Regions from separate parts of the Rhizobium sp. YS-1r genome, predicted to be linked through region 2. Evidence: predicted binding sites of a transcription regulator. Region 2 holds the regulator's gene; the other holds the start of a gene.
What was found. The regulator LexA, encoded in region 2, represses DNA repair genes until DNA is damaged. The targets are predictions, from matches to a motif close to TGTTCNNNNTGTGTTCNG.
Positions count from the first base shown of each region.

Region 1: uvrA (excinuclease ABC subunit UvrA) is a predicted target of LexA. The motif match lies at 2,080-2,097, and genes of this name have one in related genera.

Region 1 is NZ_JPYQ01000006.1:106,444-111,518, forward strand. Features, by position in the region: gene uvrA (excinuclease ABC subunit UvrA) at 1-1,959, opposite strand, end outside; gene JL39_RS04925 (single-stranded DNA-binding protein) at 2,209-2,751, shown strand; gene JL39_RS04930 (HPP family protein) at 2,818-3,990, opposite strand; gene JL39_RS04935 (MarC family protein) at 4,068-4,697, opposite strand; gene gyrA (DNA gyrase subunit A) at 4,924-5,075, shown strand, end outside.
Region 2 is NZ_JPYQ01000032.1:79,768-84,842, forward strand. Features, by position in the region: gene JL39_RS20550 (ComEC/Rec2 family competence protein) at 1-1,758, shown strand, start outside; gene lexA (transcriptional repressor LexA) at 1,739-2,461, opposite strand; gene JL39_RS20560 (VOC family protein) at 2,661-3,533, shown strand; gene kdsA (3-deoxy-8-phosphooctulonate synthase) at 3,538-4,386, shown strand; gene eno (phosphopyruvate hydratase) at 4,506-5,075, shown strand, end outside.

The DNA of each region.
Region 1 (5,075 bases), on a different contig from region 2:
CGGAATGGCGGCTGTAACATTCCTGAGATTGTTGCCGCGTGCGCCAAAAACCTTGATTTCCTTGCTCTTTTTTGGCTTTCTGCGCTCGGGCGGCACGGGCACGCCGAGCTCGCCGGAAAGATATTTGCCGGTCAGCGATTTTGGATTGGCCATGATCTCGGCCGGCGCCCCTTGAGCCACCACCGTACCGCCGTGGATGCCGGCGGCCGGGCCGATGTCGACCACATAATCCGCCGTCAGGATGGCATCCTCGTCATGCTCGACGACGATCACCGTGTTGCCGATATCCCTGAGGTGCTTCAGCGTGTCGAGAAGGCGCGCGTTGTCGCGCTGGTGCAGGCCGATCGACGGCTCGTCGAGCACGTAGAGCACGCCGGTCAGGCCCGAACCGATCTGCGAGGCAAGGCGGATGCGCTGGCTTTCGCCGCCGGACAATGTGCCGGAATTGCGCGACAAGCTCAGGTAATCGAGGCCGACATCGTTCAGGAAGCGCAGGCGCTCGCGAATTTCCTTGAGAATTCTCACCGCGATCTCGTTCTGCTTGGCGTTCAGGTGTTCCGGCAGCGCCTCGAACCAGTCGCGCGCCACCCTGATCGACATTTCGGTGACTTCGCCGATATGCAGCTTGTGGATCTTGACGGCGAGTGCTTCCGGCTTCAGGCGATAGCCGTTGCAGGCGGGGCAGGGAGCGGCGGACATGTAGCGCTCAATATCCTCACGCGCCCATGCGGAATCGGTTTCCTTCCAGCGGCGCTCGAGATTCGGCACGATGCCTTCGAAAGTCTTCACAGTCTTGTAAGAGCGGGCGCCGTCGGCATAATGGAATTCGATCTTCTCCTCGGTCCCGTGCAGGATCGCCCTTTGCGCCTCTTCCGAGAGCTCGTTCCAGCGGCTCGAAAGCTTGAACCCGAACGCCTTGCCCAAAGCTTCGAGCGTCTGGTTGTAATAGGGCGAGGTGGATTTCGCCCAGGGCGAGATCGCGCCGTCGCGTAGGGTCCGGGCGGGCTCCGGCACGATCAACGCCTCATCCACTTTCTGCTGCGAGCCGAGCCCGTCGCAGGTTGGGCAGGCGCCGAACGGATTGTTGAACGAGAAGAGGCGTGGCTCGATTTCCGGAATGGTGAAGCCGGAAACGGGGCAGGCGAATTTTTCCGAAAACAACACGCGCTCATGTGTCTCGTTGAGCGATTTGTTGGCCGAACCGCCTGCCGCCGTTTCCTCCGGCGGCAGCGGCTTGTCGGCGAATTCGGCGACCGCCAGGCCGTCGGCAAGCTTCAGCGAGGTTTCGAGGCTGTCGGCGAGGCGCGCACCGATATCGGAACGCACGACAAGCCGGTCCACCACCACATCGATATCGTGCTTGTATTTCTTGTCGAGCGCCGGAACATCGGCAATCTCGTAGAACTGGCCGTCGACCTTGACGCGCTGAAAGCCCTTCTTCATCAGATCGGCGAGTTCTTTCTTGTACTCGCCCTTTCGGCCGCGGATCATCGGCGCCAGAATATAAAGACGCGTGCCTTCCTCGAAGGCGAGGATGCGGTCGACCATCTGGCTGACGGTCTGGCTCTCGATCGGCAATCCCGTCGCCGGCGAATAGGGCACGCCGACGCGTGCGAAGAGCAGGCGCATATAGTCGTAGATCTCGGTGACCGTGCCGACCGTCGAACGGGGATTGCGCGAGGTCGTTTTCTGTTCGATCGAGATCGCCGGCGAAAGCCCGTCGATCTGGTCGACGTCCGGCTTCTGCATCATTTCCAAGAACTGGCGTGCGTAGGCCGAAAGGCTCTCGACATAGCGCCGCTGACCCTCGGCATAGATCGTGTCGAAGGCAAGCGAAGACTTGCCCGAGCCGGAAAGCCCGGTCATGACGATCAGCGAATTGCGCGGCAGGTCGAGATCGATGCCCTTCAAATTGTGCTCGCGCGCACCACGTATTGAAATGGTTTTGAGTTCACTCATCTTCATGCTCTCGGGAGGATCGAAGGTCCTTATGTAGTGATTGATCCGTCGCTGTCGAGACGGAAACTTGCTGCAATGCAGCGCCATTTCGAGTCGGTTGACAGCACTATAGGAATAAAATAGAACAAATAAAGAACAAATTTGCCTGTGGATTAAAAATCATCGGCGCCCAATGAGTGAGGCCGATGGGCTAAAGTGTCATGATTGGTTTTAAGTCCGCGGGATGCGGCAGAGACGAGGTGAAGAGTTATGGCTGGTAGCGTGAACAAGGTCATTCTGGTGGGGAATGTCGGGGCCGATCCGGAAATTCGCCGCACACAGGATGGCCGGCCGATCGCCAACCTGCGCATTGCGACCTCCGAGACCTGGCGCGACCGGAATTCCGGCGAGCGCCGGGAAAAGACCGAATGGCACAATGTCGTCGTCTTCAACGAAGGCCTCTGCAAGGTTGTCGAGCAGTATGTGAAGAAGGGCGCCAAGCTTTATATCGAAGGCCAGTTGCAGACCCGCAAATGGCAGGACCAGAGCGGCAACGACCGTTATACGACGGAAGTGGTGCTGCAGGGTTTCAATTCGACGCTCACCATGCTCGATGGTCGGGGTGAGGGCGGTGGCGATCGAGGTGGTTACGGTGGCGGCGGTAACAATCGCGTCGGGAACGACTACGGCGGCGGTGACTTCGGTGGTGGCGATGATTATGGCCGGCCGTCGGGCGGCCCGGCTCGTGGTGGCAGCCAGCAGCCGGCAGGCGGGAATTTCTCGCGCGATCTCGACGACGATATCCCGTTCTAGAATCGAGGATTTCCTCGACTTTCATCAACACCTGCAGGGATTGATGCCTGAGCGCTCTGTTTCATTTCAGGCGCTTAGACGCATATCGGCGTCTTGGGTTGCTCCGTCGGCGAGCATCGCCACCAGGACATCCGACTGTGATAATATCCCCACGAGTTTATTATTGCTCCGGGTGACCGGCAGGTAGTGCAGTCCTTCCTCGGCAAAGATGACGATGGCATCGGCAACGGGCGTGTCGGGACTAACGGTTCTGACGGGTGCAGTCATGATGTCCTTGATCGTGTCGCTGGGCGCGCTTTTGCCGGAAAGCACCAGGCGCAGGCGTTGGCCGAAGCCGATCCTGGGCCGTCCTTTGGTCCAGTTCGCCTTGTCGAGGAAATCGGTCTGCGTAACGATGCCGACGACCTCGGCTTTGTCATTGGTAACGGGCAGGGCCTTGAAATGATGGGCGCGCATCAGGTCATGCGCTTCCTTCAGCGAGTTGTCGGGCGCGACTGCGACGACGTCGCGGGACATGATGCTGGCACAATCGAGATGGACGGCGCGGCGGCGATAGGAGCGCAATTCCGTTCGCCGCAGGATGGTTTCGAGATCGTCGCGGTCGATATCGAGAAATTCGTCATATTCCTTCAGCACCTCGTCGAGGTCCTCTGACGTGAAGCCGATGCGCTGAACGGGAGCGGGATCGGCGGTGCCGTGATCAGTCGTGGGCGGCTTGATCGCGTGAGGGTAGGGGCGTCCCGTCAGGTTGTTGAAGATCAGGGCAAGCACGAGCAGGGCCAGCGAATTGCCTGCGACCGGCCAGAGGACAAAGCCGTATCCAAGTTCATGGATGGCCGGCCCGCCGAGTACGGCGGTAAGTGCGATCGCACCGCTCGGCGGATGCAGGCAGCGGAAGGTCATCATGAGAGCGATCGCGATACCGATCGCAGCCGCTGATGCTACGAACAGATCATTGATGAGCAAGGCGGCGGTCACGCCGACCAGCGCTGCAACAGTATTGCCGCAGAGGATCGACCAGGGCTGGGCGAGCGGGCTGGACGGCACGGCAAAGAGCAGGACGGCCGAGGCTCCCATCGGCGCAATCAGGGCCGGAAGCGATGCGTCGGCCCGCAAGGCCAGACCTCCGATCATCCCCGTGACCAGAATTCCCGTCAGAGCGCCGAGAGCGGCGCGCAGTCTTTCCCTCGTACTGATGGGGCTGGCTTCGGGCAGAAGCCGGCGTAGGGTGCGTTGCATGATGGACTTTCGATTCCGATTGATGGCATTCCGGTTGGCGAGCGCTTTTAGCAGAAAACGGCGCTTTGTCGCGGGCTCTATAGATGAAAAGCCGAACGCACGCCGTCCACGATGAACTGGACGGACAGGGCGGCGAGGATGACGCCCAGCAGGCGGGTGAGGATCGCCCGGCCGGTGACGCCAAGAAAACGGTCGAGACGTTCTGCGATCAGCAGGGTGACGTAGACCAGCAGCATGATCAAGCCGATGACACCGATCAGCAGGGCGCGGTCAAGTGGGCCGGGGAATGTTCCGGCAAGCAGCACGGTCGCGGAAATGGCGCCTGGCCCGGCGATCAGCGGCAGGGCGAGCGGAAAGACCGCGATATTGTGGATATGGTCGATGGTGATTGCCGCCTGAGAGGTCTTTTCCTTCCGCTCCTGGCGTCTTTCGAAGACCATCTCAAAGGATATCCAGAAGAGAAGCAGGCCGCCGGCAATACGAAAGGCGCCGATCGAAATCCCCAGGATGCCGAGCACGCCCGAGCCGAAGAGAGCGAAGACGGCCAGGATGCCGAACGCAATCAGCGATCCCCGAAGCGCCACATGCCGCCGCTGGAGCGCAGTCATGCCGACGGTCAGTCCCAGGAAGACCGGCGCAAGCCCCGGTGGATCGAGTGTCACAAGCATCGTGGTCAGTGCATTGACCAGCATATCCGGGGTGGCCATATCCTCTCCTGTCACGCTGCATCCTTGCAGTCGCATGCGAAGATTGTTAGGACAGGCGCGCGGTTTAGGGAAGCCTGCAACGGGTTTTCGAAATTGAGGTGCTATGTCTTGTACAATGCCCGGAAAACACCGCAAAAGCTGTTCAAAACCACGGTGGAAATTGGCGCTCGGAACCGCTTTCCGCTATAAACAACCAACTGATTCCGAACAGAGATCGTGATCCGATTTGACTGAGCAAAGCACACCCGGCGGCGGAAAGCTGCCTCCAGGCATCGAACCCATTTCCATCATGGAGGAGATGCAGCGGTCCTATCTCGATTACGCCATGAGTGTGATCGTCAGCCGCGCTCTCCCGGACGTCCGAGACGGACTGAAACC
Region 2 (5,075 bases):
TCTTATTTCGATGGTATCGGCGCCGTCGGCTTTTTCTATGGAGTGCCGAATAAGGAGGCAGGCCCGGCGTTGCCGCGAGCCTGGATTGCAGAATTCGAAAGCGGGCTTTTCGATCTGCGCAGCGCCATCGCAAGCCATATTCGCGAAACGGTGCCGGGCGATGCGGGCGCCTTCGCAGCCGCGATCGTGACCGACGAACGCCGGGCTATTTCCAAGGAGACCACCGAGGCGCTCCGGCTTTCCGGACTTGCCCATATCGTCGCGATCTCCGGGCTGAACATGGCGCTTGCCGCCGGCATCTTCTTCGTCGGCGTCCGCACTGTCCTTTCGTTTTTTCCCGGGTTTGCCCAGGCCTATCCGGTGAAGAAGATCGCTGCCGCCGGCGCGCTCCTGATGGCGACCGCCTATTACCTGATTTCCGGCTTCGGTGTTTCAGCCGAGCGGGCGTATATCATGATGGCGGTCATGCTTGTCGCAGTCTTCTTCGACCGGCCGTCGATCAGCTTGCGCAATGTGGCGCTTTCGGCCCTGATCATTATCGCCGTTTCGCCCTCGGAAATCCTGGGGCCCAGCTTCCAGATGTCCTTTGCGGCGACCGCAGCGCTGGTCGCCGGTTATGCGCTCTGGAAAAATCGATCGAAAAAGCACGATCCGGAACCGCTGCAAATTCGTCACCCTGTGGTGACGCCGGTACTGGCTTCCTGGAAATTCATTGCGGGCATTCTCGCCACGACCCTGATCGGCAGCACGTCGACGGCGATCTTTTCGGTCGAGCATTTCCATCGGATTGCGACCTATGGCGGTCTGGCGGCAAACCTCGCCGCCATGCCGATCATTTCTTTCGTGGTCATGCCGGCCGGACTGGTCGGCATGCTGCTCGTACCGTTCGGGCTCGATGCGCCCTTCCTGAAGCTCATGGGTCTCGGCCTGGAAGCGGTGATCTCCATAGCAAGACATGTGGCGGCCTGGGGCGGCGACGCCGGTATCGGCCGTCAGCATCCCTGGTTCCTGCCTGTCTCCACGGCCGGTTTTCTTCTGCTGACCCTTTTGAGAAGCAGGCTTCGGCTGGTCGGCATTCCGCTCGTTGCAGCCGCATTGTTGTTCTCCTGGCACGAACGATCGAAGCCCCTGCCGGATATTCTCGTTTCCGAGGACGGAACGATGATTGCCCTGATAGGCAGGGAAGGCATTGCCACCAACCGCACCCGCCCGCCCGATTTCATCTACGGCCAGTGGAAACGGGCACTTCTCCTGGGCGATCCCATAAAACCGGACGTGTCATCAGCAAGAGATAAACCGCCCGATGGGAAGCCTGAGGAGCGCCGCGAGCTGACGCAGGCCGAAATCGAGACGGCGCGGTCCCGCATCAGGCAGGTGCCTGCCGGTCATTTCGTATGCGAGCCGCGTGTCTTCTGCGGGGTGAAAACTTCCGGGGGCACCATCATAGCCTCCGTCGAAGACAGCCGTTATGCCGGTGCGGCCTGCGATGCCGCCCATATCATCATCGCGCCGCGCGCCCGTTTCGATCACTGCCGCTCCGGCGCATTGATGATCAACGGCAATGCTTTGCGAAAGACTGGTGCGCTCGAAATTTCCCTGCACGGCGCAGCCGACATCCGGCAATGGACTATTCGCCCCGCCATGGCCGGCCATGACCGCCCCTGGAGCAGGCATCGCCACTATGACTGGCGGAACAAGATGTTCGCCTCGGCGCTCCCGGAACAGCTTCGGCAATTGATCAATGGTAACGGCGGATGAGGCCGACCAGCTTGCCCTGGACCTTTACCCGGTCGGGCGGGAATATCCGGGTTTCGTAGGCCGGGTTCGCGGCTTCCAGCGCGATCGAGGCGCCACGGCGGCGGAAGCGCTTCAGCGTCGCTTCCTCCTCGTCCACCAGCGCTACGATGATGTCTCCCGGATTGGCGGTGTTGCTGTTGCGGATGATCACCGTGTCGCCGTCCAGGATGCCGGCCTCGATCATCGAATCACCCTTGACTTCCAGCGCGTAATGTTCGCCGGAACCAAGCATCTCGGCGGGCACTGCGATATCATGCGTGTTGTTCTGGATCGCCGAGATGGGCACGCCGGCGGCGATGCGGCCCATGACGGGAACCGTGGTGGCGTTGGAGAGATCGTCGTTGGCTGCGGGCTTGGCCGGAGCGGCAGCGACCGGCTGCGGCTTGCCGAGGCTGCCCTCGATAACACTCGGCGAGAAGCCGCGGCGTGGCTGCAGGCTCGGCTGATAGGCTTCCGGCAGCTTGATGACTTCAAGGGCACGTGCCCGGTTCGGCAGGCGGCGGATGAAGCCGCGCTCCTCCAGTGCGGTGATCAGCCGGTGGATGCCGGACTTCGACGCGAGGTCGAGCGCGTCCTTCATTTCGTCGAAGGAGGGCGGCACGCCGGATTCCTTCATGCGTTCGTGAATGAACAGAAGCAATTCCTGCTGTTTGCGCGTGAGCATATTTGGCACCTTGAGAGTCGGAAACAAATCAAGAACATACACTATATGTTCCATATGTGTTCCGCAAGTCCCTAAATTTTCGTGAAGTATGATGATTTTTCTTCATGGATGTCTGCAACATATCTCTTTCGACACCACTTGCTCGAAGCCGATCCGCTGCCAATGTAGTGCTGCGATTCCGGATTCTGGGGGCTCTCGCGTGAATGCTAGACTAATCGATCATCTCGTTCTGCCGGTGGCGGACCTTGCCGTCGCGCGTTCGCGACTGGCAGAACTCGGATTTACAGTTGCGCCGGAGGCCTTTCATCCTTTCGGCACGGCCAATGCCTGCGTGTTTTTCTCGGATGGGGCCTATCTGGAGCCGCTGGCGATCGCCAACCGGCGTCAGGCGGCAGCCGCGGCCAAGCGCGGCAATGTCTTCACCGCCCGGGATCTCGCCTTCCGCAAGGCGCGTAACAGGCAGGGCTTTTCGGCCCTCGCGGTTGCCACGGGCGATGCGGCAGCCGATCACGCGCGTTTCAGGCTGCGCGGGATTTCCGCGGGCGATATCCTGGAATTCTCCCGCGGCGTGAAGATGCCGGACGGTTCCGAGACTGAGGCAAGCTTCCGGCTGGCCTTTGCGGGAAACGAGCATGCGCCGGATTTCTTCTTGTTCTCTGCACAGCGGATCAATCCGCTGCCGGCCGATCGAGGCGAACTGGAACGCCATTCCAATACGGTGACCGGCTTGAGCGAGATCGTTCTTTCGGCCGCATCGCCCGACGATTTTGCGCCCCTGCTCGAAGAGGTGCTGCTCGCGAAAGCCGGGATCGAAGCTGCGGCCGTGGAGCTTGTCGCTTCGAACACACGCATCCGCGTCATGCAGGATCAAGATCTCGAATCGGAATTCGCCCTTGTGCCGTTGCCGAATGCCGAAGGTCTGCGCGGCCGGGCGATCATCTTCAAGACTGCCGATCTTGCCGTGACAGAGATCATCCTTGCTGCTAATGACGTCGCATTCGTCCGCCGGGAAGGCCGTGTGCTGGTCCAGGCGGCGCCCGGCCAGGGTGTGTTGTTCGGTTTCGAGGAATAGTCTCATGGAAGTTTCCGCCAATCCGCGCGTCTCCGTCGGTGAAGGGCACGGCAAGGTCGTCTTCGCACAGGATGCCCGCCTGTCGCTGATCGCCGGCCCGTGCCAGATGGAAAGCCGCGACCACGCCTTCATGATGGCGGGTGCGCTGAGGGAGCTTTGCGACAAGCTCGGCATCGGGCTTGTCTACAAATCATCCTTCGACAAGGCGAACCGCACGTCGATTTCCGGCAGGCGCGGCATCGGGCTCGAAAGCGCCATGGAAATCTTCGCCGATCTGAAGAAGGAATTCGGCTTCCCGGTTCTCACCGACATTCACACGGAAGAGCAGTGCGCCATCGTCGCCCAGACCGTGGACGTGCTGCAGATCCCGGCCTTCCTTTGCCGCCAGACGGACTTGCTTGTCGCTGCGGCGAAAACCGGCCGCGTCATCAATGTCAAGAAGGGCCAGTTCCTGGCGCCCTGGGACATGAAGAACGTGTTGGCCAAGTTCACCCAGAGCGGCAATCCGAACGTGCTGCTCTGCGAACGCGGCGTCTCTTTCGGTTACAACACATTGGTGTCCGACATGCGCTCGCTGCCGATTATGGCGGCGATGGGCGCTCCGGTCGTCTTCGACGCGACGCATTCGGTCCAGCAGCCGGGCGGGCAGGGCGGCTCCACCGGCGGCCAGCGGGAATTCGTCGAGACGCTGGCGCGGGCGGCCGTTGCCGTCGGTGTCGCCGGCCTCTTCATCGAGACCCACGAGGACCCGGACAATGCTCCGTCTGACGGTCCGAACATGGTGCATCTCAAAGATATGCCACGGCTTCTGGAAAAGCTGCTTGCCCTCGATGCGGTCGCAAAGGCTGCCTGAAGCGCCCGCCTGAAAAAGCGCGAAAAGCGGCTGCACTGTAATTTTCGTGTCACTGACCATGGGACATGGTCAGTGACACGAACCATATAGATCTGACGTCCAAGCCCAGGGAGAGTCTTTTGACCGCCATCACCGATATCATCGCCCGTGAAATCCTCGACAGCCGCGGTAATCCGACGGTTGAAGTGGATGTCTATCTGGAAGACGGTTCTTTTGGCCGTGCAGCTGTTCCGTCCGGCGCGTCGACCGGCGCGCACGAGGCGGTCGAACTGCGTGACGGCGGCAAGCGTTACGGCGGCAAGGGCGTCGAAAAGGCTGTCGAGGCGGTCAACACCGAGATCTTCGATGCGATCGGCGGTTTCGATGCCGAAAGCCAGATCCACATCGACAAGACGATGATCGCGCTCGACGGCACGCCGAACAAGTCGCGCCTCGGCGCCAATGCCATCCTCGGTGTGTCGCTCGCCGTCGCCAAGGCCGCCGCCGAATCCGCCGGCCTGCCGCTCTACCGCTACGTGGGCGGTCCGAACGCGCATGTCCTCCCCGTTCCGATGATGAACATCATCAACGGCGGCGCCCATGCCGACAACCCGATCGACTTCCAGGAATTCATGATCATGCCGGTCGGCGCCGATACGCTGCGTGACGCGGTGCGCATGGGTTCGGAAATCTTCCATGTCCTCAAGAAG